DNA from 2 places in the Longispora urticae genome. Region 2 is predicted to be linked to the other one. Evidence: predicted binding sites of a transcription regulator. Region 2 holds the regulator's gene; the other holds the start of a gene.

Region 1 (15,606 bases), on a different contig from region 2:
GTCCCGGTGCTCGACGAGCCGCTGTACCCGTCGGTGCGCGCGTTCGGGGAGCTGGCGGCGGAGCGGATCCGGTCGGGTGCCCCGGACGAGAAGCTGACCCCGCTGTACCTGCGCCGGCCGGACGCGGTGCCGCCGGGCGCCCCGAAGCCACCCCGGGCCTAGTTCGGTGCCGTCCCGGGCATGAGGTCGGCCAGGGCCTGGCGCCGCGCCCCGGCGGTACCCCTCTAGAACTCGACGGGTGTGAAGTCCCACGAGTGCGGCGGCCGCGCCACCAACCGGGCCGGCGGACTCGGCAGCGGCGCGGGCAACCCCCGCCACCGCGACAGCCACACGATCCGGTCGTCGGTGGAGCTGAACACCTCACTGTCCAGATGGGACGGATGGTGCTCGACGTTGGGGACGGCGTACTCACAGATCCAGGCCAGCAGCTCCTCGAACCCGTCCGGCTCGGCCCTGACCTCCCACATGCGCACCATCACGTCTGTTGACACTAGGGCCGCCCCCTCAGCATGACCAGAGCGTCTTTGCCGCTCGGCTGGTAGTAGCGTTTCCGGACGCCGACGATCTCGAAGCCGTACCGGGCGTAGAGCCGCTGGGCCGGGTTGTCGGAGGCCACCTCCAGCCCGACGGCCCGGTCGCCGGCCGCCGCGAGGAGGTCCTCCAGCAGCAGCCGGCCGATCCCGTGACCCTGGCTCTCCGCCCGGACCGCGATGTTCTGCACCCAGGCCTCGGTGTCGTCGACGATGGCCAGGCCCGCGTACCCGACGAGCTCGCCGCCGGACATGGCCGCCCGGTAGTGGTGCCCCTCGTCCAGCTCGCTCTGCACCATCCACCGGCTCCACGCCTCGCGGCCGAACAACTCCTTCTCGATGGCCAGGACCGCCGGCACGTGCGCGCGGAGGAGCGGTTCGAGGGTGACGAGTTCGGGTTGCATCCTTCAGATGGTAAGCACCACCTTGCCCCGGGTCCGACCGGTGGCCACCAGCTCGTGCGCCTTGGCCACCTCCTCCAGCGCCAGGGTCTCGGCGACCTCGACCCGCAGGGTCCCCGCGTCGACCAGCGCGGTGAGCGCGCGCAGCCCGGGGCCGTCGGGGAACACCAGGTGCCCGGTGGCCCGCACGCCGGCCCGTTCGGCCGCCTCGGTCATCTCGGGGCTCAGACCGGCGGGCAGGGTCACCACGACGCCCCCGGGCTTCAGGGCGGCCACCAGGGCCGGGTCGTTCATGCCGTCGAGTACCGCGTCGACCTTTTCGAGGGCCTCCAGCCAGCCCGGCACGGTGTAGTCCACCGGCTCGTCCACCCCGATCGAGCGGAGGAACCCGTGGTTGGCGGCCCGGGCGGTGCCGACGACGTACGCGCCGCGCGCCTTCGCCAGCTGCACCGCCAGGTGCCCCACCCCGCCGGCCGCCGCGTGCACGAGCACCCGCTGCCCGGCGGTGACCCCGGCCACGTCGAGGGACTGGAGCGCGGTGAGACCGGCCAGGGGCAGCGCGGCGGCTCCCACGTGGTCGAGTCCGGCCGGCTTGGCGGCGATGGCGTCGACCGGGGCCGTGACGTACTCCGCGTAGCCGCCGACCAGGTCCGGGAACCGGGGCATGCCGTAGACCTCGTCGCCGGCCGCGAACGCGGTGACCCCCTCGCCGACCGCCTCGACCGTGCCGGACACGTCCCAGCCCCACACGTAGGGCCCGTCGTCGAACCAGCTGGCGACGTGGCCGGCGTGCGCCTTCCAGTCGACCGGGTTCACGCCGGCCGCCGCCACCCGGACCAGCACCTCGCCGGCCGCCGGGGCGGGGACGGGCAGCTCGACCAGGGTGATCGGGTCGCCGTACTTCTGGGCCTGCATCGCACGCATCTCGTGCTCCTCTCCGTCGGGCTCCATCCTCTGCGAGTCGGTATCCGTTGGGAAGTAGGCAGCTTTTTGTGCTATAGGTACCTGATGGAAACCGACTGCGGCGCGACCTGGCACGACAGCTTCCTCAAGGCGTGCCCGTCCCGCCAGGTGCTCGACATGCTCGCCGACAAGTGGGCGCTGCTCGCGATCTGCGCGCTCACCGACGGCCCGATGCGCTTCGGGGAGCTGCGCCGCCGGCTCGACGGGATCAGCCAGAAGGTGCTCACCCAGACCCTGCGCACCCTCGAACGCGACGGCCTCCTGCACCGCCGGGTGTATCCGACCACCCCACCCAAGGTGGAGTACTCGCTCGCGGACCTCGGCCGCAGTGTCCTGGTGCTCACGGCCCAGCTCCGGACGTGGGCCGAGGAGAACACGGACGCGGTGGAAGCGGCCCGGGCGGCGTACGACACCCGGGAACTCGTAGCGGTCTAGCGGGCAGTTCGCCCCTTACACATCACACCGAAAACCGGAGGCGTTCCGGGGCCGATCCGCGTAGCGTCGGGGGCGCCATGCGAAAACTTCCCGAAGCCGATCCCGGCGAGCCCGATGTCCGTTCGGCGACCCGCTACCTGCTGTGGGTGATCCGCATGCAGGGTTCCGCGGTCGCCGGCCTGGTCAGTTTCGGCATCGTCTGGATGGTCGCCCAGTCCCTGTTGCCCTACACCGTGGGCAAGTCCATCGACAAGATCGGGGCCAAGGACCTCTCCGGGCTCCTGACCTGGACCGGCATGATCCTGGCCCTCGGCCTCGTGATCGTGTTCTCCGGCCTGGCCCGGCACCGGTTCGCCGTGACGAACTGGCTGGCCGCCGCCTACCGCACGATCCAGGTCACCGGCCGGCAGGCCACCCGCCTCGGCGCGACCCTGCCGAAGCGGCTCGCGGCCGGCGAGGTCGTCGCGGTCGGCAACTCCGACGTGTCCCGGATCGGCAGCGCGATCGACGTGCTCGGCCGGGGCAGCGGCGCGGTGATCGCCATCTTCGTGATCGCCGCGATCATGCTCAGCACCTCGGTCAAGCTCGGCCTGCTGGTGCTCGTCGGCGTGCCGCTGCTGCTCTCCCTGATCGGGCCGCTGTTCCGCCCGCTGCACCGCCGGCAGAGCGCCCAGCGCGAGCTGTACGGCGGCCTGACCTCCCGGGCCAACGACATCGTCGCCGGCCTGCGGGTGCTGCGCGGGGTCGGCGGCGAGCAGGCGTTCAACGAGCGCTACCGGGCCGAGTCCCAGCGGGTCCGGCACTCCGGGGTCCGGGTGGGCCGGGTCCAGTCGCTGCTGGAGGCCGCCCAGTTCCTGATCCCGGGCGTGTTCCTGGTCCTGGTCACCTGGGTGGGGGCCCGCCTGGCCCTGGCCGGTGACGTGACCCCGGGCCAGCTGGTCTCCTTCTACGGGTACGCGGCCTTCATGGTCACGCCGATGCGCACCCTCACCGAGGTCGCCGACAAGATGATCAAGGCGAACGTGGCGGCCAAGCGGGTCGTCCGCATCCTCACCCTCGAACCCGAGGTCGTCTCGACCGGGGACGCGGTCCTGCCCACCAGCGGGGAACTGCACGACCCCGAGTCGGGCACGATCATCGGCCCCGGCCGGCTGACCGCGATCGCGGCGGCCACCCCGGAGGACGCGGCGGCGATCGTCGACCGGCTCGGCCGGTACACCGAAAGTGTCGCGACCTGGGGTGGGGTTCCGCTCCGCGACGCGCCCCTGGCGGCCGTGCGCGAACGCATCCTGGTCGCCGACAACGAGTCGCTGATCTTCGCCGGCGAACTGCGCGCCGAACTCGACCCGACCGGCGCGGCCGACGCCGCGACCCTCGACGACGCCCTGCACGTGGCGAGCGCCGCCGACATCGTCGAGGCCCTGCCCGACGGGCTCGCCGAGCACGTCGCCCAGCGCGGCCGGTCCTTCTCCGGCGGCCAGCAGCAGCGGCTCCGGCTGGTCCGGGCCCTGCTCATCGACCCGGACGTCCTGCTCCTGGTCGAGCCGACCAGCGCCGTCGACGCGCACACCGAGGCCCGGATCGCCGAGCGGCTCCGGGGCGCCCGCGAGGGCCGCACGACCGTGGTGTGCACGACCAGCCCGCTGATGCTCGACCGCGCCGACCGGGTCCTCTACGTCGAGGACGGCAAGGTGGTCGCGGAGGGCGCGCACCGCGAGCTGTTGAAGACCGAGCCCAGGTACCTGGCGACTGTGACGAGAGGTGAGGCGTGAAACAGCTCCTGCCGATCGCGGACGGCCCCGAGGTCCGGCGCTACGCCCTGGTCCTGATGCGCCGGCACCCCGGCGACCTGCTCCTCACCGTCGGGCTCTACGCGGCCGCGGCGGTGTCCGGCCTGTTCGCGCCGCGCCTGCTCGGCGACCTCGTGGGCGAGGTGTCCAAGCACGGCAGCAGGGTCACCGTGGACAAGATCGCGATCGCCATCGCGGCGTTCCTCGTGGTCCAGGCCCTCCTGATCCGGTACGCGCGGCTGGCCAGCGCCAAGTTCGGCGAGAAGATGCTCGCCGAGCTGCGCGAGGACTTCATCGAGCAGACCCTGGCCCTGCCGCTGTCCACGGTCGAGAAGGCCGGCTCGGGCGACCTGCTGACCCGCAGCTCCCGGGACGTGGACGAGATGTCCGAGGCCGTGCGGTACGCGGTCCCCGCCACCCTCGTCGCCATCGTCACCGTGGTGCTCACGATCGGCGCGCTGGCCCTGGTCAGCCCGATCATGGCCCTGCCGTGGCTGGTCACCGTGCCGCTGCTGTACTTCGGCACCCGCTGGTACCTCAAGCGCGCCACCCCCGGCTACCTGCGCGAGAACGCCGCGTACGCCTCGATCAACGACAACCTGGCCGAGACCGTCGACGGCGCGCGCACCGTGGAGGCCCTGCGCCTCGCCGACCGGCGCCGCGACCGGCTCGACGACGCGCTGAAGGAGTCCTGGGCGGCGGAGCGCTACACCCTCTGGCTGCGCAGCATCTGGTTCCCGATCGTCGAGTTCGGCTACGTGCTCCCCGTCGCGGCCACCGCGCTCGGGGCGGGCATCTTCTACACCAACGACTGGGTGACCCTGCCGCAGGCGGTGGCCGGCGTGCTGTACATCCAGCAGCTGATCAACCCGCTGGACGAGCTGCTCAGCTGGCTGGACCGGCTCCAGGTTGGCGGCGTGTCCCTGGCCCGGCTGCTCGGCGTGGCCCAGGTGCCGGCCGACCGCGAGGCCACCGGCAAGGTCCCGATCGGCTCGGACATCGAGGCCCGCGACGTGCGGTACTCCTACGGCACCCGCGATGTCCTGCACGGCATCGACCTGGAGATCCGCCCCGGCGAACGCCTGGCCATGGTCGGGCCGTCCGGGGCCGGCAAGTCGACCCTCGGCCGGCTGCTGGCCGGCATCCACGGGCCCCGGACCGGCTCGGTCGACGTCGGCGCGGTGCCCCTGATCGAACTGCCGCTGGACGACCTGCGCGGCCAGGTGGCCCTGGTCACCCAGGAGCACCACGTGTTCCTCGGCACCCTGTCGGAGAACGTGGCCCTGGCCCGCCCCGACGCCGACGACGACCAGATCCGCACGGCGCTGGCCGCCGTCGACGCCCTGGACTGGGTGCAGGCCCTGCCCGAGGGCCTGGAGACGAAGGTCGGCTCCGGGGAGCACACCCTGTCCCCGGCGGAGGCCCAGCAGATCGCCCTGGCCCGCCTGGTCCTGGCCGACCCGCACACCCTGGTCCTGGACGAGGCGACCTCGCTGCTCGACCCGAGGGCCGCCCGGCACCTGGAACGTTCGCTGGCCGCGGTCCTGGAGGGCCGGACCGTGATCGCCATCGCGCACCGGCTGCACACCGCGCACGACGCGGACCGGGTCGCGGTGGTCGAGGACGGGCTGATCTCCGAGCTGGGCAGCCACGAGGAACTGGTGGCCGCCAACGGCGCGTACGCGGCGCTGTGGAGTTCCTGGCACGGCGGAAAGAACGACTAGTTCCCCGCTACGCTGTGTCCCGCCGGCGCGCTCGGCTCCGGTCGGCGGGACACGGGAGGGGACCATGCGGCGGTTGGTACTGAGCGCTGCTGCCGTCGTGCTGTTCGTCGGCGTGCTGGCCGTGCCGGTCACGCACTTCGCCGAGCAGGAGCTCGCCGAGTGCGAGGGTCACCGGTTCTCCGCCGAGGAGACCTGGCGGGAACGCGCCGTGGACGACGCAGGCTGCCGGACCTGGCAGCGGTTCACGAAACGTCGGCCGGCTGGCACACCAGCGTCACCGGGGCCCCGGCCACCCGGGTCAGGATCACCGTCGCCTCGTTCGGGCCGTCGAGCCTGAGCTGCTTGCGGAGCGCCTCCGGCTCCAGGGCCGAGCCGCGCTTCTTGATGGTCAGCCGCCCGACCCCACGCTCGCGCAGGGTGGCCCGCAACCGCTTCAACCCGAAGGGCAACACCAGCTCTATCCGGTACGCCCTGGCGAAGGGCGTCGCGCGCACCTCGTCCGCGTAGAGGTACGCGATCGTCGGGTCGGCGATGTTCGCCCCGAGGGTGTCGGCCAGCTCGGCGACCAGGTGCGCCCGGATGACCGCCCCGTCGGGGTCGTAGACGTACCCCCGGGTCGGCCCGACGTCGGCCTCGCGGTCCCCGCCCCCGGTCAACTGGGCCACATCCCCGCCCCGGTGGTCGGCGGGCAGCACCGTGGCCCGGCGGGGCACCTCCGCGAGCCGGTCGCACCACAGCGCTGCCTCGACCACCTCCCCGCCGACGCTGACCCACTCGGCCTCGGCCCCGGCCGGCAGCAGCGCGTGGTCGATCCCGGGCCCGAGCTTGATCACGGCCGCCCGCTTCGTGAGGCTCTCGATGAAGTCCCACGGCGGCGAGTACGACCGGGGGTCGAACACCCGCCGGTTGCCCGCCCGGCGCGCCGGGTCGCAGAACACCGCGTCGAAACCGGACAGGTCCACCGACTGGGCGTCGCGGTGCTCGACGGTCACGGGCAGCCCGGCGGTGTTCGCGGCGGCGATCTCGGCGGTGCCGGGGTCGGCCTCCACCGCGTACACCGTGATGCCGGCCCTCGCGAACGCCCGCGCGTCGGCGCCGATCCCGCAGCCCAGGTCCGCGATCGTGCGCACCCCGGCGGCGGCCAGCCGGGCGGCGCGCCGGTCGGCCACGGTCAGCCGGGTGGCCTGCTCCAGCCCGGCCCGGGTGAAGAACATCTCCGCCGCGTCCGGCCCGAACTTGCCGACCGCGCGAGCCCGCAGGGTGGCCTGGGTGAGCGCCTCACCTGCGAGTTCGGGGCCGGCCCCGGTGGCCCGGAGCGCCTCGACGGCGCGCAGTTGGTCCCCGTCCACCAGGTCGGCGGCGAGGGCCAGGAGGGCATTTCCGGCGGGGCTCCGCAGCTCGGTGAGACTCACCACGACAGCTTACGGCTGGCACTCTGGTTGACGGAGTGCCAGCCACGACATAACCTTCGGTTAGCACTCTCCACCCGAGGGTGCCAGCACTCGGCGGTCCCGGACCCGCGACGACGGTTCCGTCGGTGGAGTTGGCATACACACCAAGTACCCCAGGAGGGTATGTCCATGAGCACCGCGACCAAGGTTGCGATCAAGCCTCTCGAGGACCGCATCGTGGTCCAGGCGAACGAGGCTGAGACCACGACCGCATCTGGCCTCGTGATCCCCGACACCGCCAAGGAGAAGCCCCAGGAGGGCACCGTCCTGGCCGTCGGGCCCGGCCGCTTCGACGACAACGGCGCTCGCGTGCCGGTGGATGTCCAGGTCGGTGACGTGGTGATCTACTCGAAGTACGGCGGCACCGAGGTCAAGTACGCCGGCGAGGAGTACCTGATCCTGTCCGCCCGCGACGTTCTCGCGGTCGTCGAGAAGTAGTCGTGAAGTGATGGGTCACCCCTCGTGGGGTGGCCCATCACTTTTTTCGAAAGGGATTCACACATGTCGAAGATCCTCAGCTTCTCCGACGACGCCCGCAAGCACCTCGAGTCCGGCGTCGACCAGCTCGCCAACGCCGTCCGCGTGACGCTCGGCCCCAAGGGCCGCAACGTCGTGCTGGACAAGAAGTTCGGCGCTCCGCTCATCACCAACGACGGTGTCACCATCGCCAAGGAGATCGAGCTCACCAACCCGTACGAGAACCTCGGCGCGCAGTTGGCCAAGGAGGTGGCGACGAAGACCAACGACGTCGCCGGCGACGGGACCACCACCGCGACCGTGCTCGCCCAGGCCATGGTGCACGAGGGCCTGCGCAACGTGGCCGCCGGCGCGAACCCGAGCGGCATCAAGCGGGGCATCGACGCGGCCGTCGAGGCCGTCTCGGGCGTGCTGCTCGACCGCGCCGTCGAGGTGTCGACCAAGGAAGCCATCGCCAACGTCGCGACGGTCTCCGCGCAGGACGCCACGATCGGCCAGCTCCTCGCCGAGGCCATGGACCGGGTCGGCCGCGACGGTGTCATCACCGTCGAGGAGGGCTCGACCCTGACCACGGAGCTCGAGGTCACCGAGGGCCTGCAGTTCGACAAGGGCTTCGTGTCCCCGCACTTCGTGACCGACGCCGAGGCCGGCGAGGCGGTGCTGGAGGACCCCTACATCCTCATCACCGGCCAGAAGGTCTCCGCGCTCGAGGAGATCCTCCCGCTGCTCGAGAAGATCATCGGCGCGAACAAGCAGCTGCTGATCATCGCCGAGGACGTGGACGGCCAGGCGCTGTCGACCCTCGTCGTCAACGCCGTGCGCAAGACGTTCAAGTCCGTGGCCGTCAAGGCCCCGGGCTTCGGCGACCGGCGCAAGGCGATGCTCGAGGACATCGCGGTCCTGACCGGCGGTCAGGTCATCACCGCCGACCTCGGCCACAAGCTGTCCGACGTGACCCTCGACATGCTGGGCACCGCCCGGCGGGTCGTGGTGACCAAGGACAACACCACGGTCGTGGAGGGCGGCGGCGACGCCGAGCAGGTGAAGATCCAGGCGAACAAGATCAAGTCTGAGATCGAGGCTTCGGACTCCGACTGGGACCGCGAGAAGCTCCAGGAGCGGCTCGCGAAGCTCGGCGACGGCGTGGCGGTCATCAAGGTGGGCGCCGCGACCGAGGTCGAGATGAAGGAGAAGAAGCACCGGATCGAGGACGCGATCGCCGCGACCAAGGCCGCTGTCGAGGAGGGCATCGTGCCCGGAGGCGGCGCGGCGCTCGTCCAGGCGACCGAGGTGCTCGACAAGGACCTCGGCCTCACCGGTGACGAGGGCGTCGGCGTGCGGCTCGTCCGCAAGGCGCTCGACGAGCCGCTGCGCTGGATCGCCCAGAACGCCGGCCACGACGGGTACGTCGTCGTCGGCAAGGTCCGGGCGCTCCCGTGGGGCCAGGGCCTCAACGCCGCGACGGGTGAGTACGTCGACCTGCTCGCCGCCGGCATCGTCGACCCGGTCAAGGTCACCCGCAGCGCGGTCGCCAACGCGGCCAGCATCGCGGCGCTGCTCCTGACGACCGAGACGCTGATCGTCGAGAAGCCCGAGAACGACAGTGACGCAGGTCACGGCCACTCTCACGGCGGTCACGGGCACGCGCACTAGCAAAACCGTGCACAGTGGACGGGCACCCGGCGAAAGCTGGGTGCTCGTTCTTTTTGCACGCGTCCGTTACGGTGCGAATACACGGGCACCGTAACGGAGGGTCTGTCTTCAACGATGGTCGAAGAGGATGAGCTCACGGGGCTCGCGGTCCGGGCGGCGGCAGGCGATCAGCAGGCCCTGTCCGACCTGCTGGTCAAGCTGAGGCCACTGATCCTGCGCTACTGCCGGGCGCGCCTCGGACGGGTCGGTGGTGGCTACCTGACCGCCGACGACGTCGCCCAGGAGGTGTGCCTCGCTGTGCTGGCCGCCCTGCCGCGATATCAGGACCTGGGCCGCCCCTTCGCCGCGTTCGTGTTCGGGATCGCCGGGCACAAGGTGACCGACGCGCACCGCGCGGCCCAGCGGGCCCTCACCGTCGCGCCCGTCGAGCAGGTCCCCGAACGCCCCGACCCGGGCGCCGACCCCGAGGCCCAGGCCGTGGCCGCCGACCTGTCCCGCCAGCTCGCCGGCCTGCTGGAACGCCTGACCCCCGTGCAGCGCGAGATCATCCTGCTCCGGGTGGCCGTCGGCCTCTCCGCCGAGGAGGCCGGCACCGTACTCGGCATGACCGCCGGGGCGATCCGGGTCGCCCAGCACCGGGCGCTGGCCCGGCTGCGGACGTTCGCGGACGAGGAGGTGTCAGCGTGACGCCGTTCGAGGAGTTCGCGCGCACGGACGCGCTGCTCGACGCCCTCGGCCGGGGCGGGCCCGTGCCGGCGGGGGATCCGCTGGTGGACGCGTTGGCGGCGTGGCGCGCGGACGTGACGGCCGACGAGGACCCGTCGCTCCGGGCGGGCGGCTCATTCGGCCTGACCGCGAACAGCTCGCTCGATCCCGACGCCGCGATTCGCCTGGATGATTCCGTGCGGGACGGCGCGGCCCGTCTGGACCTGGTTGCGGTCGAGTCCGGGGACCGTGCCCGGACCGGGGGCAGCGTCGAGTCCGGTGACCTCGGCAGGTCCGGAGGTGCCGGTCGGCCCGCTGGTCCAGGCAAGCCCGCTGGGCCTGGTGGGATCGGTGGTTCTCCGGGAGTCGCGGTTGTCAGGGGTGGGCGGTCGCGGCGGAGGCTCGTGTTGGCCGCTGCCGCCGTGGTGGTGCTGGCCGCCGGGGGTAGCGGGGTGGCCGCCGCCGGGAACGCCCGGCCGGGCAGCCCGCTGTGGCCGGTGACCCGGGTGGTGTACGCCGACCGCGCCGCCTCCACCCTCGCCGAGACCCGCGCGGAGGAATCCCTGAACCTGGCGACCCAGGCGCTGGAGACGGGCCGGCCGGAGGACGCGCAGAAGTACCTGGCCGAGGCCGAACGCTGGCTGGACAAGGTCACCTCGGACCAGGCGGGCCGCCGGCTGCGGCAGCGCACGGAGGATCTCAGGGGGGTCGCCGGGGGAGTGGAGGGGGTGCCGGGGCGGGCCGATCCGAGGTTCGCGCCCACGCCGAGGGCCAGCAAGCCTGTGGATAACCCTGGGGACAAGTCCCGGCCGACCGGCGGCACCGGTGATTCCGGGGACAAACCGGGCGGCGGTCCGGGCGCCGAGGGCGGCAAGAAGGACGACGGCGACAAGGGCGGGGACGACAAGGACCGCGGCGGGCACAAGGGCGACCGGCCGCCGAGGAACCCCCCGAAGCCACCCAGGCAGAACGCCTGACAGCCGGGGATTCCGCGTCGGGTCGACAGCGCCACGGGCTGGGCCTGCGGAAAGTCGTCAGCACCACGGGCCGGCCGGCCGAAACCGGGGCGCGGGCGCGCAGTGGGCGGGGAGGGGCGGGCGGGTCCCCAGTACCCCAATGGTGGGGTTAGGGGGTGTCCTCGGCCGCGAGGGTGTCCTGCACGCCGTCGGTGTAGCCGCGCGCGTAGTCCCAGGTCACGTAGTGCTCAGGGTCCGGGTTGAACGCGGGCTCGTGCACCCGGGGCCGGCCGTCGTCCAGCAGGTGGCGCAGGTTGGCGCGCAGGAGCTCCCAGTTGAAGTAGTGCGGCTCGCGGCAGTCCTCGCAGTCCACGACGAGGCCCTTCACGCCGGACGGCTCCAGAAGGGTCTGGTAGAGCTCCAGGTCCTCCAGGTCATCGAGGACGTCCTGCTTCTCGTCCTCGGACAGCGGATCGGTCGGCTCCTCGGGGTCGAGCCCCGCGGAGGGGTCGCCCGGATCACCGGCGAAAGGGTCGATCGGCTCGTCGTGCACGCCTCCTACCGTATCGCTCCGAGGCCCCTGCGCGCTCCACCTGCTTCCTGGCGCGCTCGGGCCGACCCCGACGATCAAGAACCTCCGACGGGTACGCGTCCCGCCCGGCCTGCCCCGCGGCGCGCGCCGAACTCCCGGGCCCCGCGTCGTTTCCGCCGGCCGGGGGCCGTTGTGTCGCTCGACGGGCACCGGCGCGGTCGCCGTCCGGGGGCCCGGTGACCGACCCGGGCGTCCAACTCCCGCCAGCGCGGCGGGTCGACCCGTGCCGGGTGCGGTGGCCGACGCCTGCCAGCGCGGTAGGCGCCCCGTGCCGGGAGCGGTGGTGGGCCCGTCGCCGGCCTGAGTCGGGCTCGGGTGACGCCCGCAGGTTCCGGCCCTGGTCACGGCCCGCGAGACCGGGGTCCAGATCACAGAGGGTGCCGCCGAGGTGCGAGTTTCCCGCTGGGTAGGATTGCGTATGCCGCAGCATCTGGAATCGGACACCGCCATGAACACCCTGCCACTGGGTCTGACCTTCGACGACGTGCTTCTCCTGCCCGCCGAAGCCGACATCGAACCGGGGTCCACGCGGACCACGACCCGGCTCACCAAGAACATCACTCTCGAGATCCCGTTGGTCTCCAGTGCCATGGACACGGTGACCGAGGCCCGGATGGCCATCGCGATGGCGCGCAACGGCGGCATCGGGGTCCTGCACCGCAACCTCTCCGTCGAGGACCAGGCGACCCAGGTGGACCTGGTGAAGCGGTCCGAGTCCGGCATGATCACGAACCCGGTGACCTGTCAGCCGAACGACACCCTCCGCGACGTCGACGCGTTGTGCGCGAAGTTCCGGATCTCGGGCGTCCCGGTGATCGACGCCGACGGCACGCTGGTCGGCATCGTGACCAACCGTGACATGCGCTTCGTCACCGACGGCGCGACCCCGGTCCGCGAGATCATGACGAAGATGCCCCTGGTCACGGCCCCGGTCGGGGTCTCCAAGGACGACGCGCTCGCCTTGCTGCGGCAGCACAAGATCGAGAAGCTCCCGTTGGTCGACGGCACGGGCAAGTTGCGCGGGCTGATCACGGTCAAGGACTTCACGAAGAGCGAGCAGTTCCCGAACGCCACCAAGGACGACGCGGGCCGGCTGCGGGTCGCGGCGGCCGTCGGGGTCGGCGAGGACGGGTACAAGCGGGCGCGCGCCCTGGTCGACGCCGGCGTGGACGTGATCATGGTCGACGTGGCGCACGGGCACAGCCGGCACCTCCTCGACATGATCAAGCTGCTGAAGAAGGAGACGTCGGTCGACGTCGTCGGCGGCAACATCGCCACCTACGCCGGTGCCCTGGCCATCGCCGAGGCCGGCGCGGACGCGGTCAAGGTCGGCGTGGGCCCGGGCTCGATCTGTACGACGCGGGTGGTCGCCGGCGTCGGCGCCCCCCAGGTCACGGCCATCATGGACGCGGCCCGCGCGTGCCGCCCGCTCGGCGTGCCGGTGATCGGCGACGGCGGGATGCAGTACTCGGGCGACATCGCCAAGGCCATCGTCGCGGGCGCGGACACCGTGATGCTCGGTTCGCTGCTGGCGGGCTGCGAGGAGTCCCCGGGCGAGCTGATCTTCATCAACGGCAAGCAGTTCAAGTCGTACCGGGGCATGGGTTCCCTCGGGGCCATGCAGTCCCGGGGCGACCGCCGGTCGTACTCCAAGGACCGGTACTTCCAGCAGGACGTCTCCGAGGACAGGCTGGTCCCGGAGGGCATCGAGGGCCAGGTTCCGTACCGCGGCCCGCTCTCCGCCGTCGCCCACCAGTTGGTGGGTGGCCTGGGGCAGGCGCTGTTCTACTGCGGTGCCGATAGCATCAGTGAGCTACAGCGGCGGGGCAAGCTCATCCGGATCACGTCGGCTGGCCTCAAGGAGAGCCACCCGCACGACATCCAGATGACCGTCGAGGCACCCAACTACCACTCCCGTTAAGGAGCGCGCCGTGCGAGACGTCGTCGAGATCGGGCTGGGCAAGGTCGCCCGGCGGGGATATCACCTGTCGGATGTCGCGATCGTGCCGAGCCGCCGAACCCGGGATGTCGACGACGTCTCCACGGCCTGGCAGCTCGACGCCTACCGGTTCGAGATCCCCTGCGTGGCCCACCCCACCGATGCCACGATGAGCCCCGCCTCGGCGGTCGCCCTCGGTCGGCTGGGCGGGCTGGGCGTGCTGAACGCCGAGGGCCTGTGGTGCCGGTACGAGGACCCGTCGAAGCTCCTGGCCGAGCTCGCCGACCTCGACCAGCCCGCGACCGCGCGGCTCCAGGAGATCTACGCCGAGCCGATCAAGCCCGAGCTGATCGCCGAGCGGGTCCGCGAGATGCGGCTCGGCGGCGGCACGGTGGCCGTCCGGGTGTCCCCGCAGCACACCCTGGCCCTCGCGCCGGTCATCCTCGACGCGGGCGTGGACCTGCTGGTCATCCAGGGCACCCTGGTGTCCGCCGAGCACGTGTCGACCACGGACGAGCCGCTGAACCTCAAGGAGTTCATCGCGGACCTCGACCTGCCGGTGATCGTCGGCGGCTGCACCAACTACCAGACCGCACTGCACCTGATGCGTACCGGCGCGGCCGGCGTGATCATCGGGATCGGCGCGGACGACTTCTCCACCACCGACCAGGTGCTCGGCATCCGGGTCCCGATGGCCTCGGCGATCGCGGACGCGGCGGCCGCCCGGCGGGACTACCTCGACGAGACGGGCGGGCGCTACGTCCACCTGATCGCCGACGGCGACATCTCCACCTCGGGTGACATCGCGCGCGCCCTGGCCTGCGGCGCGGACGCCGTGATGCTCGGCCAGCCGCTCGCGCTCGCGGAGGACTCGCCGGCCGGCGGCGCGTGGTGGCACTCCTCGGCGAGCCACCCGAAGCTGGCCCGGGGCATGTACGTGCCCGGGGACGAGCCGCTCGGTTCGCTGGAGGAGCTGCTCTACGGCCCGTCGGACGACCCGAGCGGTGCGCTGAACCTGTTCGGCGGCCTGAAGCGCGCGATGGCCAAGTGCGGCTACCGCGACCTGAAGGAGTTCCAGAAGGTCGAGCTGAGCCTCGACATCTAGTTCGCGATCGTGTGGGGCCCGACCGGCGTGCTGCTGGTCGGGCCTCTCGCGTTCCTGGTGCGGCCCGGAGACGCCCGCTCGGAGGCACGGCCCGGAGGCGCCGGCTCGGAGGCACGGTCCGGAGACGCCCGCTCGGAGGCACGGTCTGGTCGGCCTACCGCGCCGCCGAGCCGGACCCCGCGATTCCGCGCACCGGTCGTGCGCGCCACCCCCTTCCCCGGAAAGCTACCCGCGAGTAGCATCCCGAGGCATGGCGGACTTCGATGTCATCGTGATCGGCTCCGGGTTCGGGGGCAGCGTCTCCGCGCTCCGGCTCGTCGAGAAGGGCTACCGCGTCGCGGTCCTGGAGGCCGGGCGAAGGTTCGCCGACGACGAGTTCCCCAAGACCTCCTGGCGGCTGAGCAGCTTCCTCTGGGCCCCGAAGGTGCGCTTCTTCGGCATCCAGCGGATCAACCTGCTCCGCGACGCGCTGATCCTGTCCGGCGCGGGCGTCGGCGGCGGCAGCCTGGTGTACGCGAACACGCTGTACGAGCCGCTGCCCGCGTTCTTCGCCGACCGGCAGTGGGCGCACATCACGGACTGGAAGGCCGAGCTGGCCCCGTACTACGACCAGGCGAAGCGGATGCTGGGCGTGGTCACGTACGACCGGATGACCAGCGCCGACCTCATGATCAAGGCGGTGGCCGACGACATGGGGGTCGGGGACACGTTCCACCAGACCCCGGTCGGCGTGTACTTCGGCGAGCCCGGCGTGGACCCCTTCTTCGGCGGGGTCGGCCCCGAGCGCCAGCCGTGCCGGGAGTGCGGGGCGTGCATGACGGGCTGCCGGTACAACGCGAAGAACACGCTGGTCAAGAACTACCTCTTCCTCGCGGAGCAGGCCGG
Region 2 (15,606 bases):
CCCCTGCCCCCACTATTCGGTAGCCCCGCCCGAGCACACCGCCCCGGGCTCCAGCGACGCGGTCAGCCGGTACTTCTGGATGAACTGCCCGATCCGCTTGTCCGTCGGACTGTCCACCGCCAGCTGGTACCCCCAGGCCTGCAGTGAGATCTTCGCCCCCTGCCCCGGGAACGGGCTCATCATCATGTAGTCCACCCCGCGCACCTTGGCGGCGAGCTTCTCCACGTCCGAGGCCACGACCCGCTGCGGGTCATAGGTGATCCACACGGCCCCGTGCTCCAGGCTGTGCACGGCCTTCTCCGAAGTGATCTTGCGGGGGTACACGTCGCCCATGCAGTTCTGCCACTGCGGGTTGTGCGGCCCGCCGGCCGGCGGCGTCATCGGGTAGGTGACCTCCCCGGGCGTGTGTGTCGCCGCGAGCCCTCCGGGCGTGGTGGCCCGATAGTCGACCAACCCCGAAATACCCTTCCCGGAGGTACTGGTCGCCGCGTCGTCCTCGCCGTTCAGCACCCAGACGAGCGCCCCGACCCCGACCAGCACGATGACGAGCGTCACGGCCACCAGCCCGACGATGAGCCCCACGTTGACCCCGGACTTGCCCGTCGACGGCACCGCGTACCCGGGCGTCCCGTAGGCCGGCTGCCCATACGGCGGCACCTGCCCGGCCCCGTAAGGCCCAGGCTGGGCACCGTAGGGTCCGTACTGCCCAGGCTGGGCCCCGGGCGCGTAAGGGCCGGCCTCGACCCCGTAGGCCCCGGGCTGCCCGGGCGGGTAAGGACCGGTCTGCACCCCGGTAGCGGCCCCGTAAGGACCGGGCTGCGCGCCCGGACCAGCGTTGTAAGGACCGTCAGGACTGTAGGTGGGCACGCCGGGAGCCTGGCTGTAGGGCCCAGGCTGACCCCCGGGCGTCGCGCCGTAAGGACCGCTGGGCGCACCGGGACCGGCCTGGTGCGGAGCCCCCTGCCAAGCCGCCTCGGCCGGAGCCCCCGGTGTTCCGGACGGCCCCTGCCCGGGCGTGACCCCCGAAGGCGAAGAACCCCCGGACCAGACCTGGCCAGGTACCTGCGGCGCATGGCCGCCCCCCAGCTGCCCCTGATCCGCGGAACCCGACCCGGGCTGACCCCACTGGCCGGACTGACCAAGTTGGTCGGCCTGCCCAGGCGCGGAAGAATGCGCGGCCGGACCCGGCTGGTGCGGTGCCGAACCATGTCCGGGGCCGGGCTGGCCGGCGGGGGCGATCGGCGTGGTCGCCCCATCCGGCGCGCTGGCCGGAGCGGGGGGCACGGGAGTGCGCGCGTCTTCGGCAGGCCACAGCGGCAGGTCGCGGGAATCCGCGGGCGGCCCGGACTGCGCGGGAACCGCCGACGGGTTCTCCGCCTGGTTGTCCGGCCACAATGGCAGGCCGCCCTCGGCGGGAGCCGGGACGGCGGGCGGGTCAGGTTGCGGCTGGTCCTGCGAAGGCGTCGTCACGGACGCATCCTAGCGTGACCCTAAGCGCACAACGTGACGCAAACGACACCCGCCCGGCGCCCGCACGACCAGGAAACGGAGAGGCGGGACCCGCCTGGCCTGCCCAGCGCTATGGCTTGGCGCCTGACCAGCCAGGTCGACCGGCTCGACGGCCAGGTGAAGGTGCGCGGCTGGCGAGGATGGACCGCAGCGCCGAGCCGGCAGAGCCGACCACGGCACCGGGCTGGCGGGGCAGGGAACGACACTGAGCCGCCCCAGCCAGGCTGGGGCGGCTCAGTGTGTGGTCTGACTAGGCAGACAGCTTGACGAAGTCGGAAGCGATCGACGACTTCCGGTTCGCGGCCTGGTTCTTGTGGATGACGCCCTTGCTCGCAGCCTTGTCCAGCTTGCGGGTGGCGTCCTTCAGGAGCTCACCAGCAGCCTCGACGTTGCCGCCCGTAACCGCCTCGCGGTACTTACGGATGGCGGTCTTCAGCGAAGACTTGACCGCCTTGTTGCGCAGGCGAGCCTTCTCGTTCTGCCGGTTGCGCTTGATCTGGGACTTGATATTCGCCACGCGACACAGCCTCGGTCTTGTGAGTCGGGTCATTTACCAAACGCACGCCGTCTCCACGGATCAGATCCACGAATGGGCACGCGCGAATTGCAAGGTTACCAGCCCGCGCCGGCCCGACCAAAATGAGCCCAGCTCCGAACCGGTCCCCACCATGCTCCACCCCAGCTCAGCCCGCCTGCAAGCTGGGTGCGCGGAGTCGGGGCCAGGGCGCCGAACAGGCCGCTGGCCCGCCTGCCGGGAGCTCGCCCGTGCCGGTCAGTCGACTTTCCAGCCGCGCCGGGAGGCGATCCACCGCACCGTGGCCTCCCCCGACCACGTCTGGTGCTGCCGCAGCCACGGTGACCCCGGGATGTACTCGTGCGACCCGGCGACCACCCAGTACCCGGCGACGGCGGCGAGCAGCGCGTCCACCTGCTCGGGCGCCACCCCGGACAGGGCGGGCTGCCGGGCCAGGAGTGCGGAGGTGTCCCGCCCGGCGGCGTACGCGGGCACCAGGAGGGCCGGCAGGTCGAACCAGCTCGCCGCGAGGGACGGCCAGTTCCAGTCGCAGAACCACGGGGCGCCGGCCGCGTCGAGGACGACGTTGTCCATCCGCAGGTCGTGGTGGACCACCGCGGTGCCGGCCGTGGCCGTGGCCCAGTCGTTCTCGAGGTGTGCGAGGGGGACGATCAGGTCGCGGGGGAACCAGTCGCCGAGGATCCGGTCGGGGATCTCGCCGGCCGCGATCCGGCGCCAGCCGGCGAAGGCGGGGCCGTTGTCCTCCTCCGCTGTGTGCAGGCCCACGTCGAGGAGCGCCCGCGGAGGAGTGGCCAGAGCGTCGATCACGTCGTGCCAGGCGGCGAGGACCCGGTCCAGGTCGTCGAGGCCGGGCATCCGGGCGCCCTCGATGGCGTCCAGCGCGAGGATGACCCAGTCGTCGGTGTCGGCGAGCCAGTGCACGCGGGGGACCGGTACCCCCGGGGGAAGAGCCTGGTTGATCTTTGCTTCTCTGCGGTAGCAGTCGGCGATGACCGGATTGTCCGTGCCGCTGACCGCTTTGACGAAGAGGGCGCCGGCCGGGCCGCGCACCACGGAGGCGAAACCGCCGGAGAAGCCGCCGCCGGCCGGGGGGCCCGCGGTGACCGGGCCGCCGAGGCGGTCGGCGACCAGGGCGCGCACGGCCGCGGGCAGGGAATTCCAGTCGGGGCGGACGGCGGTGGAGGTGTAGTCGACCCCTGGGTTACGCATGGTCACGATCGTGCCCCAGCCACCAGCCGGCCCGCCACGCGGTTTGTGGGATCATCGGAGGCAGCCCACGCCCATCGACCCGAGGACACCGTGCCAGTGAAGCTCGACCCAGGCGCGACGGAACCCGGATACATCCGGAACTTCTGCATCATTGCCCACATCGACCACGGCAAGTCGACCCTTGCCGACCGGATGCTGCAGTTGACCGGTGTGGTCGACCCTCGGCAGATGCGGGCGCAGTACCTGGACCGGATGGACATCGAGCGTGAGCGCGGCATCACGATCAAGAGCCAGGCCGTCCGGATGCCGTGGACGATCAAGGAGGGCGAGCAGGCCGGGTACCAGGCCGTGCTCAACATGATCGACACCCCGGGGCACGTGGACTTCACCTACGAGGTGTCCCGGTCGCTCGCCGCCTGTGAGGGCGCCGTGCTGCTGGTGGACGCCGCGCAGGGCATCGAGGCGCAGACTCTCGCCAACCTGTACCTGGCGATGGAGAACAACCTCAAGATCATTCCGGTGCTGAACAAGATCGACCTGCCGGCCGCCCAGCCGGAGAAGTACGCGGAGGAGCTCGCCCACCTGATCGGCTGCGAGCCCGAGGACTGCCTGCGGGTCTCCGGCAAGACCGGCGCCGGCGTCGAGCACCTCCTGGACGAGGTCGTCCGGCAGATGACCCCGCCGGTCGGGGACGCCGACGCGCCCGCCCGCGCCATGATCTTCGACTCGGTCTACGACGTGTACCGGGGCGTGATCACCTACATCCGGGTCATCGACGGCCACATCACGGCCCGGGACCGGATCAAGATGATGTCCACCGGCGCCGTGCACGAGCTGCTGGAGATCGGGGTCAGCTCCCCGGAGCCGCAGAAGCACCCCGGGCTGGGCGTCGGCGAGGTCGGTTACCTGATCACCGGCGTGAAGGACGTCCGCCAGTCCCGGGTCGGCGACACGGTCACGCTGAACTCGCGGCCGGCCACCGAGGCCCTGGGCGGGTACAAGGACCCGAAGCCGATGGTCTTCTCCGGGCTCTACCCGCTCGACGGCTCCGACTACCCGGAGCTGCGCGAGGCCCTCGACAAGCTGAAGCTGAACGACGCGTCCCTGGTGTACGAGCCGGAGACCTCCGCGGCGCTCGGCTTCGGGTTCCGGTGCGGCTTCCTCGGGCTGCTGCACCTGGAGATCATCCAGGAGCGGCTGGAGCGCGAGTTCGGCCTCGACCTGATCGCGACCGCCCCGAACGTGGTCTACCGGGTCACCACGGACGACGGCGAGGAGATCGTCGTCACCAACCCGAGCGAGTACCCGACGGGCAAGGTCGCCTCCGTCTCCGAGCCGGTGGCGCGGGTCACGGTGCTGGCGCCCAACGACTACGTCGGCGCGATCATGGAGCTCTGCCAGGGGCGGCGCGGCGTGCTCCAGGGCATGGACTACCTGTCGGCCGACCGGGTCGAACTCCGCTACCTGCTGCCGCTCGGCGAGATCATCTTCGACTTCTTCGACCAGCTCAAGAGTCGGACGAAGGGCTACGCCTCGCTGGACTACGAGCCCTCGGGCGAGCAGGTCGCCGACCTGGTCAAGGTGGACATCCTGCTGCAGGGCGAGCCGGTCGACGCGTTCTCCGCGATCGTCCACAAGGACAAGGCCTACACCTACGGGGTCTCGATGACCTCGAAGTTGCAGAAGCTGATCCCGCGCCAGCAGTTCGAGGTGCCGATCCAGGCGGCCATCGGTTCGCGGGTCATCGCCCGGGAGAACATCCGGGCCATCCGCAAGGACGTCCTCGCGAAGTGCTACGGCGGTGACATCACCCGTAAGCGCAAGCTGCTGGAGAAGCAGAAAGAGGGCAAGAAGCGCATGAAGATGGTCGGCCGGGTGGAGGTCCCGCAGGAGGCGTTCATCGCAGCGCTGAGCACCAGTGACGGCCCCGAGAAGCCGGGTGGTAAGAAGTAACCCATGTCATTACGTCGTCGTGTCGCCGCATTGATGGCCGTTGTGATGGCGGCCACCCTCCTGGCCGGGGCTCCGGCCCAGGCCGACCCCGAGGGCGGCACGAAGGCGCTGCGCGACGCCCTGGAGGCCGCCTCCAAGGGGTACCAGGACGCGAAGACCGCCATCGCCAACGCCAAGAAGCGCCAGGGTGAGCTGTCCGTCGAGGTGACGAACAGCGAGGCCAAGGTCAAGGACCTGGTCGTGGCGGTCGGGCGGTTGGCGGCGGCGCAGTACCGGGGCGGCACGACGAGCGAGCTCAACGTCCTGTTGAACAGCACCTCCGCCGACTCGTACCTGCAGTCGGCGTCCACCATGCGGTACATGTCCGAACGGGACGCGCGCTCGATCACCGACCTGAAGAAGGCCCAGGCGGCGCTGACCCAGCAGCGCAAGGACCTCGACGCGGCGATCAACGAGCAGGAAGCCCAGCTCAAGGAGCTGAAGAAGCGCCAGGAGGACGCCCTCAAGGCGCTGCGGAACGCCGGCGGCGGCGACCCGACCCTCGGGTTCGGCGAGCTGCCGGCGGGCGCCTCGCCGGCCCCGCGCAACCCCGACGGCAGCTGGCCGTCCGAGGGCTGTTCCGTGAAGGACCCGACGACCGGCGGCTGCATCTCGCCCCGGACCCTGCACGCGTACAACGAGACGAAGAAGGCCGGGTTCAACCACTTCGTCTCGTGCTACCGGTCCGGTGAGGACGGTGGCGAGCACCCGCGCGGCCGGGCCTGCGACTGGGCGGCCAACACGTCGGGCTTCCAGGACGTGGACGCCAGCGGCGCCGACCGGGAGTACGGCAACCGGCTCGCGGCCTGGTACATCTCCAACGCGGACCGGCTCGCGGTGCTCTACGTGATCTGGTACCGGCAGATCTGGATGCCCGGCACCGGGTGGCGGTCCTACTCGGGCGGTGGCGGTCCGGCCGCCGCGCACACCAACCACGTGCACCTGTCGATCCGCTAAGAACCTCTTCCGGGTACTGGATCTCCCACGGCGCCCCTCGGCGCGCCCGGGGCCGGCCCGCGCCCGCCGTCGGTGCTGGCCGCGCCCGCTCAGCCCGCGTGCGCCGCTTCCTCAGCCCGCGTGCGCCGCTTCCTCGGCCTGCGCGCCGCGCGCCGCGTTCAGCACGCTCGTCAGCACCCCCGGGAACAGCGCCTCCAGGTCCTCGCGGCGCAGCGTGCTCATCTTCGACGTGCCCTGGTAGTGCTGCGCGATGACACCCGCCTCCCGCAGTACCCGGAAATGGTGGGTGGTCGTGGACTTCGTCACCGGCAGATCGAAGGCGATGCAGGCCATGTCGCCGTGCCCGTCGGCCAGCATCGTCGCGATCCGCAGCCGCACCGGGTCGGACAGGGCGTGCAGCACCGCGGCGAGCGTGATCTCGTCCGTGGCGGGGTGTGGCAGGGCTCTCGGCGACATGGTTTCCATAGTACGACAGGCGTGGTAGTTTCACATCTGCCGTACTACGAAGCCTGTCGTACTAAAGGAGTGGCCGTGAGCGCCCTGTTCGAGCCCCTGACCCTGCGATCGCTCACCATCCCGAACCGGATCTGGATGGCCCCGCTGTGCATGTACAGCGCGGTCGACGGCGTACCCAACGACTGGCATCTCACCCACCTGGCGGCCCGGGCGGCCGGCGGCGCGGGCCTGATCCTGGTCGAGGCGACGGCCGTGAACCCCGCCGGCCGGATCACGCCCGGCGACCTGGGGCTGTGGAACGACACCCAGCGCGACGCGTTCGTCCGGGTGACCGACTTCCTCAAGACCCAGGGCACGGTCCCCGGCATCCAGCTCGCGCACGCCGGCCGCAAGGCCTCCGCGACCGCCCCGTGGGCCGAGGCGGCGACCGTGTCCGACGCGGACGGCGGCTGGACCCCGGTCGCGCCCAGCGCCGAGGCCTTCGACGGCCTGCGTGACCCCGCCGAGCTGACCGTCGAGGAGATTCGGGGCATCGTCGCCGACTTCGCCGCGGCCGCCCGCCGGGCACTCGACGCCGGGTTCCAGGTGGTGGAGGTGCACGGCGCGCACGGGTACCTGATCCACGAGTTCCTCTCCCCGCACGCCAACCACCGCACCGACGCCTACGGCGGGTCGTTCGAGAACCGGGCCCGGTTCGCGCTGGAGGTCGTGGACGCCGTCCGTGCCGTGTGGCCGGCGGACCTGCCCGTCTTCTACCGCACCTCGGCCACCGACTGGCTGACGGAGAACCCCGCCGACCCGCGCGACGGGTGGACCGTGGACGACACCGTCCGGCTGGCCGGGCTGCTCCGCGAGCACGGCGTGGACCTGGTCGACACGTCCTCCGGCGGCATCGCCCGGGACGCGAAGGTCGTCACCGGGCCCGGCTACCAGGTGCCGTTCGCGGCCCGGGTGCGCGCCGAGGCCGGGGTGGCGGTGGGCGCCGTCGGGCTGATCACCGAGCCGAAGCAGGCCGAGGACATCGTGGCGACCGGGCAGGCCGACGCGGTACTGCTCGGGCGTGAGCTGCTCCGGGATCCGTCGTGGGCGCGGCGCGCGGCGGTGGAGCTGGGGGCGCGGCCGGGGTGGCCGGTCCAGTACGCGTGGGCGCTCTGACGGATCCGCCGGGCAGCGGGTCCCGCGCTGCCCGGCCCCGGCCCGACATGGCCTGATGCGGCCCGCCCCGACCCGATCGGGGCTCGCGCCTCGCCGGGCCGTGCCTGGTCTAGCCGGCCGTGCCTGGCCTCAGGTCAGGTCGCGGATCACCGCGTCGGCGAGCAGCCGCCCGCGCAGCGTCAGCACCGCCCGGTCCTCGACCAGCGTCAACAACCCGTCCGCCACGGCCCGGTGTGCCGCCGCCAACCCGGCCCCGTCGAGCAGCGCCAACGGCAGCCCCTCGGCCAGCCGCAGCCGCAGCATGATCTCCTCGATCCGGCGCTCCTCGGCGGTGAGCAGCTCCCGCCCGACCCCGGGGGACACCTTGTCGGCCGCCCGGGCCGCGTAGGCGTTGGGGTGCTTCACGTTCCACCAGCGCACGCCGCCCACGTGGCTGTGCGCGCCCGGCCCGAGACCCCACCAGTCCCCGCCGCGCCAGTAGAGCAGGTTGTGCCGGCACTCGCCGCCGGGGCGGGCCCAGTTGGAGACCTCGTACCAGTTCAGGCCGGCGGCCTCCAGAGTGGACGACGCGGCCAGGTACCGGTCGGCGGCCACGTCGTCGTCCGGGTACGGCAGCTCGCCCCGCCGCATCCGCGCGGCCAGCCGGGTGCCGTCCTCGATGATCAGGGCGTACGCGCTGACGTGGTCGACCCCCGCGTCGAGGACGGCGTCGAGGGACGCGGCGAAGTCCTCGGGCCGCTCGCCCGGCGTACCGTAGATCAGGTCGAGGTTGACGTGGTCGAAGCCGGCGTCCCGGGCCTCCTGCGCGGCCTGGACGGCGCGGCCGGGGCTGTGTTTGCGGTCGAGGACGGCCAGCACGTGCGGGGCCGCCGACTGCATGCCCAGCGAGATCCGGTTGAAGCCGGCCGACCTGAGCTCCTTGAGCATCGTCGGGCTGACGGTCTCCGGGTTCGCCTCGGTGGTGATCTCCACGTCGTCGGTGAAGCCCCAGGTCGCGTCGATCCTCTCCAGCAGCCGGCCCAGCTCGGACGGCGGCAGCAGGGTGGGGGTGCCGCCCCCGACGAACACGGCGGAGACGGGGCGGGGGCCGCGGAGTACCCGGGAGGCGAGTTTGAGCTCGGCCAGCACCTGGTTGACGTAGCCGGTCTGGGTCACGCCCTCGCTCGGCGTGTAGGTGTTGAAGTCGCAGTAGCCGCAGCGGGACGCGCAGAAGGGGACATGGGCATACACCCCGAAACCGGATGAACCTGCGGCGGCGAGGGCGGAGGGGGGCAGCGAACCGTCCGTGGGGACGGGTGCACCGGAAGGGAGTACGCCTGGCATGCGACTAGTGTGCCGGTCATGGCCGAAGAACTCGTCAGGTACGCCGCCGCGGATGGCGTGGCGACTCTCACTCTCGACAGCCCGAGCAACCGCAACGCGCTCTCGACGCCCCTGATCAGGCAGTTCACCGACGCGCTCCGCCAGGCCCTGGCCGACGACGCGGTCCGGGCGATCCTGCTCGACCACGCCGGCCCGGTGTTCTGCTCCGGGGCCGACCTGAAGGAGACCGCCGCCGCCCGCGAGTCCGGTGAGGTGCCCGCCGCCGCGCTGGTCGACCTGCTCGCCGACCTCGTCGAGGCGCCCAAGCCGGTCGTCGCCCGGATCGCCGGCCCGGCCCGCGCCGGTGGCCTCGGGCTGATCGCCGCCGCCGACATCGCGGTGTGCTCGACGGCCGCCACGTTCGCTTTCACCGAGGTCCGACTCGGGGTGATTCCGGCGGTGATCTCCGCAACAGTCCTGCCCCGGCTCACGCCGCGTGCAGCCTCCGAGTTGTACCTGACGGGCGAGGTCTTCGACGGCCACCGGGCCGAGCATGTCGGACTCGTGACAGCCGCCGTACCGGAATCCGACCTCGATCCGGCGGTCCGCCGGTACCTCGACGCGCTCGTTCTCGGCGCACCTGGCGCGCTGGCCGGCGCGAAGGGCCTGCTCAGGGCCCCGGTACGCGAGAAGCTCCGTGAACTGGCCGATCTGTCCGCCGGATATTTCCTGTCCGCCGAGGGTCGGGAGGGTGTGGCCGCGTTCGCCGCGAAGCGTGTCCCCTCGTGGGTGCCGGAGCGCCCTACTAGCGCGTAGGGTGGTGTCCCATGCGGACCCGGACGTTACTCACCGTGTTGGCCGTTGGAGTCGTGCTGGTCTGTACCGGCGGCTACTTCGTGGCCCGTTTCCTGGGTGAGAACCTGAAGCTCCCGGTGTCCGGTAAGTCCTGCACGGTGACCGCCGGCGGCACGGTGACCCTCGACGCGGACCAGCTGTCCAACGCCGCGACCATCGCCGCCGTCGGCATCCGGCGCAAGCTGCCCGAGCGGGCGGTCGTGATCGCGCTCGCGACCGCCTGGCAGGAGTCGAAGATCCGCAACCTGTCGGGCGGGGACCGCGACTCGATCGGCCTGTTCCAGCAGCGGCCCTCCATGGGCTGGGGCACCCCGGAACAGATCGCCGACCAGAGGTACGCGACGGGCAAGTTCTACGACAAGCTCGTCAAGGTCCCCGGCTGGCAGGACATGCGGGTCACCGACGCCGCCCAGGCCGTGCAGATCAGCGCGCACCCCGAGCTGTACGAGCAGTGGGCCGAGAAGTCCGAGATCCTCACCCGGGCGCTCGGCGGCTCGGCGGGGCAGGCCGTGGCGTGCACCCTGCCCGGCGACCCGAAGCAGCAGGGTTCCGCGGCCGTCACCGCGCTGGCCGCCGCGCTCAAGCTCGACTGGGGGCAGGCGGGGGCGACCCGGGCGACGGCCATGGACCTCAAGCCCCGCGACGCCCAGGCCGGCTGGCAGTACGCGCACTGGCTCGTCGCGCACGCCGAGGAGCACGGGGTCCGGGCCGTGCGCTACGCGGGCATGGAGTGGACCCCGGGCGACGGCACCTGGCAGAAGAAGAAGGGCGCGACGGGTACGGAGACCGTCACCGCCGAGGTCAGCCCTTGATCATCCGGATCGTCAACGGGTACGTGTAGAACCGGCCCCGGCTGGCCGCCGCCCCCGCGATCACCGAGAACGTGATCGACACGACCAGCGGCACGAACGCGAGCAGGAAGACCGCGAAGAAGCCGACCCCGTTCGTGATCGCGCCGAGCCCGCAGGCCGCGACGAACGACACCAGGATCCAGCCCAGGGACCAGAAGATCATCGAGATGTGGAAGTTCAGGGCCTCGGCGGCGTTCGCCCGGACCCAGCCCGAGGTGGGGCCCTTGATCACGTACATCAGGATGGGGCCGAGGATGCCGGCCAGGCCCAGGTAGTGGGTCATCGCGGCGTCGGACATCTCCAGGCGGTGCGGGGCCGGGCCCGCGTACGCCGGGTCCGCGGGGTCGCCCGGGCCGCCGTGCCCGTAGCCGGAGCCCGGCCGGGCCTGGAACCGCGGCGGGGGCGGGGGCACCCGGTAGCCACCGGGGGCCGGCCGGGGCGGGTTCCACGGCGGGCCGGTGACAGGGAAGTCGTGATCGTTGTCAGTCACGACGTCAGGGTAGGCCAGGGCACCCCGGTAGGGGAGCCCTGCGCCCGGCCTACTTACTTGATCAGGTCGAAGTTGAACGGGTACTTGTAGAACTGCCCGTCGTTGGCCTTCACACCCGCGAGCACGCCGAACAGGATCGCGACCACGAACACGGCCAGGGAGACGACGCCCGCGAGGAGCGAGACCAGCCAGCCGACGCCGGGGATGATCCCCGAGCAGTTGTAGGCGATCACGAACAGGAACGCCACCGCGCTCAGCGGGGCCTGGAAGTTCAGGGCGGCGAGCGCGTGCGCCCGGACGGCCGGGGACTCCTTGCCCTTCGCCAGGAACGCCACCAGCGGGCCGACGAAACCGAGCACGCCGCAGGAGACGAAAGCGCCGACCGCGGCGCCGAAGGTGGCGACGAGTGCCCAGGTCTTCTCGTCGGAGTTGGCTGGTGGGGGCGGGGGATACCCGTAGCCAGGCGGGGGAGGGGGTTGCGTCATGCCGACAACCTAGTGGTCTTGATCACGGAAGTCTGTCAGCTGACAGCAAGCTGACAGCAGAGTCGGCACATGACTTGTCAGCGGTCGTAGACTGGCACTCACGCCACGGGAGTGCCAGGGAGGTGATGGGCGTGCCGATGGACGAGCGGAAACTGGACGTTCTGCGCGCGATTGTCGAGGACTACGTCGCCACCCAGGAGCCGGTGGGCAGCAAGGCGCTGGTGGAACGGCACAACCTGCGGGTGTCCTCCGCCACCGTGCGCAACGACATGGCCGTCCTCGAGGAGGAGGGGTACATCCGCCAGCCGCACACCAGCGCCGGCCGGGTGCCCACCGACAAGGGATACCGGCTGTTCGTCGACAAGCTCAGCCGGATCAAGCCGATGAGCCCGGCGGAGAAGCGGGCCATCCAGCGCTTCCTCGACGGCTCCGTCGACCTGGACGACGTGGTCCACCGGTCCGTGCGGCTGCTCGCGCAGCTGACCCGGCAGGTCGCCGTCGTGCAGTACCCGTCGCTGACCCGCAGTTCCGTGCGCCATCTGGAACTCATCGCGGTCAGTACCACCCGGATCATGCTCGTCATGATCACGGACACCGGCCGGGTCGAGCAGCGGCTGTGCGAGCTGCCGGGCCCGACCGACGAAGAGTCGATCATGGCGCTCCGCCGGCAGATCAACGAGAAGCTCGTCGGGAAGAAACTGATCGACACGCCGACCCTGGTGCAGGCTCTGGTGGAAGAGGTGCGTTTCGACCTCCGCCCCGCGATGATCAGTCTGTCGACCGTTCTCCTGGAGACCCTGGTCGAACGTGGCGAGGAGCGCCTGGCCCTCGCCGGCACCGTGAACCTGACCCGCAGCGCGCTGGACTTCCCCGGCTCGCTGATGCCGATTCTCGAAGCCATCGAGGAGGAGGTCGTGCTGCTCAAGCTGATCGGCGAGACCGACTCCTCCAGCATGGTGCGCGTCCTGATCGGCGACGAGAACGAGTTCGTCGATCTCCGCTCCACCTCGGTGGTCTCCACCGGTTACGGCCCCGGCACGACAGCCGTCGGCGGCCTCGGGGTCCTCGGCCCCACCCGGATGGACTACCCCTCGACCATGGCCACCGTCCGCGCGGTGGCCCGTTATGTCGGCGAGATTCTCGCCCAGAACTCCCAAAACTGAGTTAGGACGACAGTGGCCAAGGACTACTACGCGATCCTGGGCGTGAGCCGGGACGCCAGCCAGGACGAGTTGAAGAAGGCGTACCGGAAACTGGCCCGCCAGTTCCACCCGGACGTCAACCCGGCCCCAGAGGCGCAGGAGCAGTTCAAGGACATCAGCGCGGCGTACGAGGTCCTGTCCGACCCGCAGAAGCGCCAGATGGTCGACCTCGGCGGCGACCCCCTGGCGCCCAACGGCGGCGGCATGCCCCCCGGCGGCAGCCCCTTCGTCGGCTTCCAGGACATCATGGACGCCTTCTTCGGCAACTCGGCCGGCCGTGGCCCGCGCTCGCGCGTGCGCGCGGGAGCGGACGCGGTCCTGCGCCTCGAACTGGACCTGCACGAGACCGCGTTCGGCCTGGAGGCCCCGCTCACCGTCGACACGGCCATCGTCTGCGCCACGTGCGACGGCGGCGGTTGCGCGGCCGGCACCACCCCGGTGACCTGCGACGTCTGCCAGGGCCGCGGCGAGGTGCAGAGCGTGCAGCGCACGTTCCTCGGCCAGGTCGTCACCGCCCGCCCGTGCGCCGCGTGCCAGGGCTTCGGCAGCGTCATCCCCAACCCGTGCGCCACCTGCAACGGCGACGGCCGGGTCCGGTCCCGGCGCAACCTGACCGTGAAGATCCCGGGCGGCGTCGAGGACGGCATGCGGATCCGGCTCTCCGGCCAGGGCGAGGTCGGCCCCGGCGGCGGTCCGGCCGGCGACCTGTACGTGGAGATCCACGAGCGCCGGCACGAGGTGTACACCCGCAAGGGCGACGACCTGCACTGCACCGTGTCCGTGCCGATGACGGCGGCGGCGCTCGGCACCCAGCTGACCATCAAGACGCTGGACAGCGAGGAGCTGATCGACATCCGGCCCGGCACCCAGCCGGGGAGCAACCTGCGGCTGCGCGGCAAGGGCGTCCCGCACCTGCGCGGCAACGGCCGGGGCGACATCTACGTGCACCTGGACGTGAAGACGCCCACCAAGCTCGACGGCGACTCCGAGCGGCTGCTACGGGAGTTCGCGCGGTCCCGGGGCGAGGAACTGGTCGAGGTGACCAAGCAGGGCGGCGGGTTCTTCTCCCGCGTGAAGGACGCGCTCAAGTAGCCGTCCACCTGGCTGATCGGGCCCGGGTGACCCTCAGGGGGCACCCGGGCCCGTTGCGTCGGTGCGGGCGCGGCCGGCGGGTTATTCTCGCGGGTGGTCGCGGGGCACCCCGGACGGCCCGCGGGCGCCCGGGTGGGCGGCCGGCCCGAGTGCGAGGAGTGCGCGTGAGTCTGGCCTTGTTCTGGGTCGCGGAGCTGCCGGCCGGCGACCGGTTCACCCTGGACGGCCCCGAGGGCCGGCACGCCGCCGACGTCCAGCGGCTCCGGGTCGGCGAGCGGCTGCTGCTGGGTGACGGCGCGGGGGCCACCGCCGAGTGCGTCGTGGTCGACGTCGCGAAGGGCAGTCTCGGGGTACGGCTGGAGGAGCGGTTCCACACCGCCCCCGCCGACCCCCGGCTCGTCGTGGTCCAGGGCCTGCCCAAGGGCGAGCGGGCCGAGTTGGCCGTCCAGGCGATGACCGAGGTCGGCGTCGACGAGATCGTGCCCTGGCAGGCGTCCCGGTCGATCACGCACTGGAAGGGCGAGCGGGCCCAGAAGTCCCTGGAGAAGTGGCGGGCGGTGGCCCGGGAGGCGGCCAAGCAGTCCCGGCGGGCCTGGTTCCCCACGGTCTCCGAGCTGAGGACCACGGCGCAGGTGACGCCCACGTTCGTCCTGCACGAGGAGGCCGACGTCGCGCTGTCCACGGTGCCGCTGCCGGCCGGGGACATCACCCTGGTGGTCGGGCCGGAGGGCGGCATCGACTCCAACGAGGTGCTCGACTTCGCCGACCGGGGCGCGATCCCCGTCCGGCTCGGCCCGAACGTGCTGCGCACCTCCACGGCCGGGGTGGCCGCGCTCTCGGTGCTGTCGGCGCGCCTCGGGCGCTGGTAACCGGGGACAGCCGCCGCGTACCCGTCAGCGGTTGAACGCTCTAGACCTTCGCTCGCGGCCAAGTGGCCGGTCTATCCTGTCCGCGTGACTGATACCTGCCTGTTCTGTCGGATCGTCCGGGGTGAGCTGCCCGCCACCGTCGTGCTCGACACCGCCCGCGTGCTGGCCTTCCGCGACATCTCCCCGCAGGCCCCCACGCACGTGGTGGTCGTGCCGAAGGCGCACTACGACAACGCCGTCGAGCTGGCCGCCGCCGACCCGGCCCTCATGGGCGAGCTGGTCGCCGCCGCCGGGGAGGTCGCGAAGACCGACGGGCGCGACTCCGTGCGGCTGGTGACCAACATCGGCGCCGAGGCCGGTCAGACCGTGTTCCACGTCCACCTGCACGTGCTCGGCGGGCGCGCGCTCGGCCGGCTCGGCTGAGATCTGACCGTTATCGGGGCGCGCCCGGCGGCTGATAGCGTCGCCGGCATGAAGGAGCTGGAGCGGCGGGTCCGCGGTGCGCAGGCGGAGGGCCGGGTTCCGGCGGTGCAGGCGGCGGTGGTGCGCGCCGACCGTCCCGACTGGGCGTTCACGGTGGGCGGTTCGGGGACGGACCGGCCGCTCGACGACGCGAGCCAGTTCCGGATCGGCTCGGTGACCAAGAC

Evidence for each region. The regulator HrcA, encoded in region 2, represses chaperone genes, less so after heat shock. The targets are predictions, from matches to a motif close to GGTTNGCACNCTCNNNNNGAGNGTGCNAACC.
Region 1: groES (co-chaperone GroES) is a predicted target of HrcA. The motif match lies at 7,314-7,344, and genes of this name have one in related genera.

The regions. Positions count from the first base shown of each region.
Region 1 is NZ_JAQZSH010000035.1:217,692-233,297, reverse strand. Features, by position in the region: gene tsaB (tRNA (adenosine(37)-N6)-threonylcarbamoyltransferase complex dimerization subunit type 1 TsaB) at 1-162, shown strand, start outside; gene PT931_RS23580 (hypothetical protein) at 225-479, opposite strand; gene rimI (ribosomal protein S18-alanine N-acetyltransferase) at 491-934, opposite strand; gene PT931_RS23570 (NADP-dependent oxidoreductase) at 938-1,855, opposite strand; gene PT931_RS23565 (winged helix-turn-helix transcriptional regulator) at 1,940-2,329, shown strand; gene PT931_RS23560 (ABC transporter transmembrane domain-containing protein) at 2,407-4,101, shown strand; gene PT931_RS23555 (ABC transporter ATP-binding protein) at 4,098-5,843, shown strand; gene PT931_RS23550 (class I SAM-dependent methyltransferase) at 6,086-7,255, opposite strand; gene groES (co-chaperone GroES) at 7,418-7,732, shown strand; gene groL (chaperonin GroEL) at 7,796-9,424, shown strand; gene shbA (RNA polymerase sigma factor ShbA) at 9,539-10,111, shown strand; gene PT931_RS23530 (anti-sigma-D factor RsdA) at 10,108-11,106, shown strand; gene PT931_RS23525 (DUF5319 domain-containing protein) at 11,255-11,638, opposite strand; gene guaB (IMP dehydrogenase) at 12,096-13,598, shown strand; gene PT931_RS23515 (GuaB3 family IMP dehydrogenase-related protein) at 13,609-14,721, shown strand; gene PT931_RS23510 (GMC oxidoreductase) at 14,972-15,606, shown strand, end outside.
Region 2 is NZ_JAQZSH010000029.1:17,009-32,614, reverse strand. Features, by position in the region: gene PT931_RS19410 (DUF3105 domain-containing protein) at 13-657, opposite strand; gene rpsT (30S ribosomal protein S20) at 1,760-2,026, opposite strand; gene PT931_RS19400 (aminoglycoside phosphotransferase family protein) at 2,282-3,253, opposite strand; gene lepA (translation elongation factor 4) at 3,344-5,206, shown strand; gene PT931_RS19390 (coiled-coil domain-containing protein) at 5,210-6,202, shown strand; gene PT931_RS19385 (ArsR/SmtB family transcription factor) at 6,314-6,658, opposite strand; gene PT931_RS19380 (NADH:flavin oxidoreductase/NADH oxidase) at 6,734-7,813, shown strand; gene hemW (radical SAM family heme chaperone HemW) at 7,943-9,136, opposite strand; gene PT931_RS19370 (enoyl-CoA hydratase-related protein) at 9,155-9,931, shown strand; gene PT931_RS19365 (hypothetical protein) at 9,943-10,782, shown strand; gene PT931_RS19360 (DUF4870 domain-containing protein) at 10,772-11,311, opposite strand; gene PT931_RS19355 (DUF4870 domain-containing protein) at 11,365-11,796, opposite strand; gene hrcA (heat-inducible transcriptional repressor HrcA) at 11,928-12,959, shown strand; gene dnaJ (molecular chaperone DnaJ) at 12,972-14,090, shown strand; gene PT931_RS19340 (16S rRNA (uracil(1498)-N(3))-methyltransferase) at 14,255-14,959, shown strand; gene PT931_RS19335 (histidine triad nucleotide-binding protein) at 15,044-15,382, shown strand; gene PT931_RS19330 (serine hydrolase domain-containing protein) at 15,431-15,606, shown strand, end outside.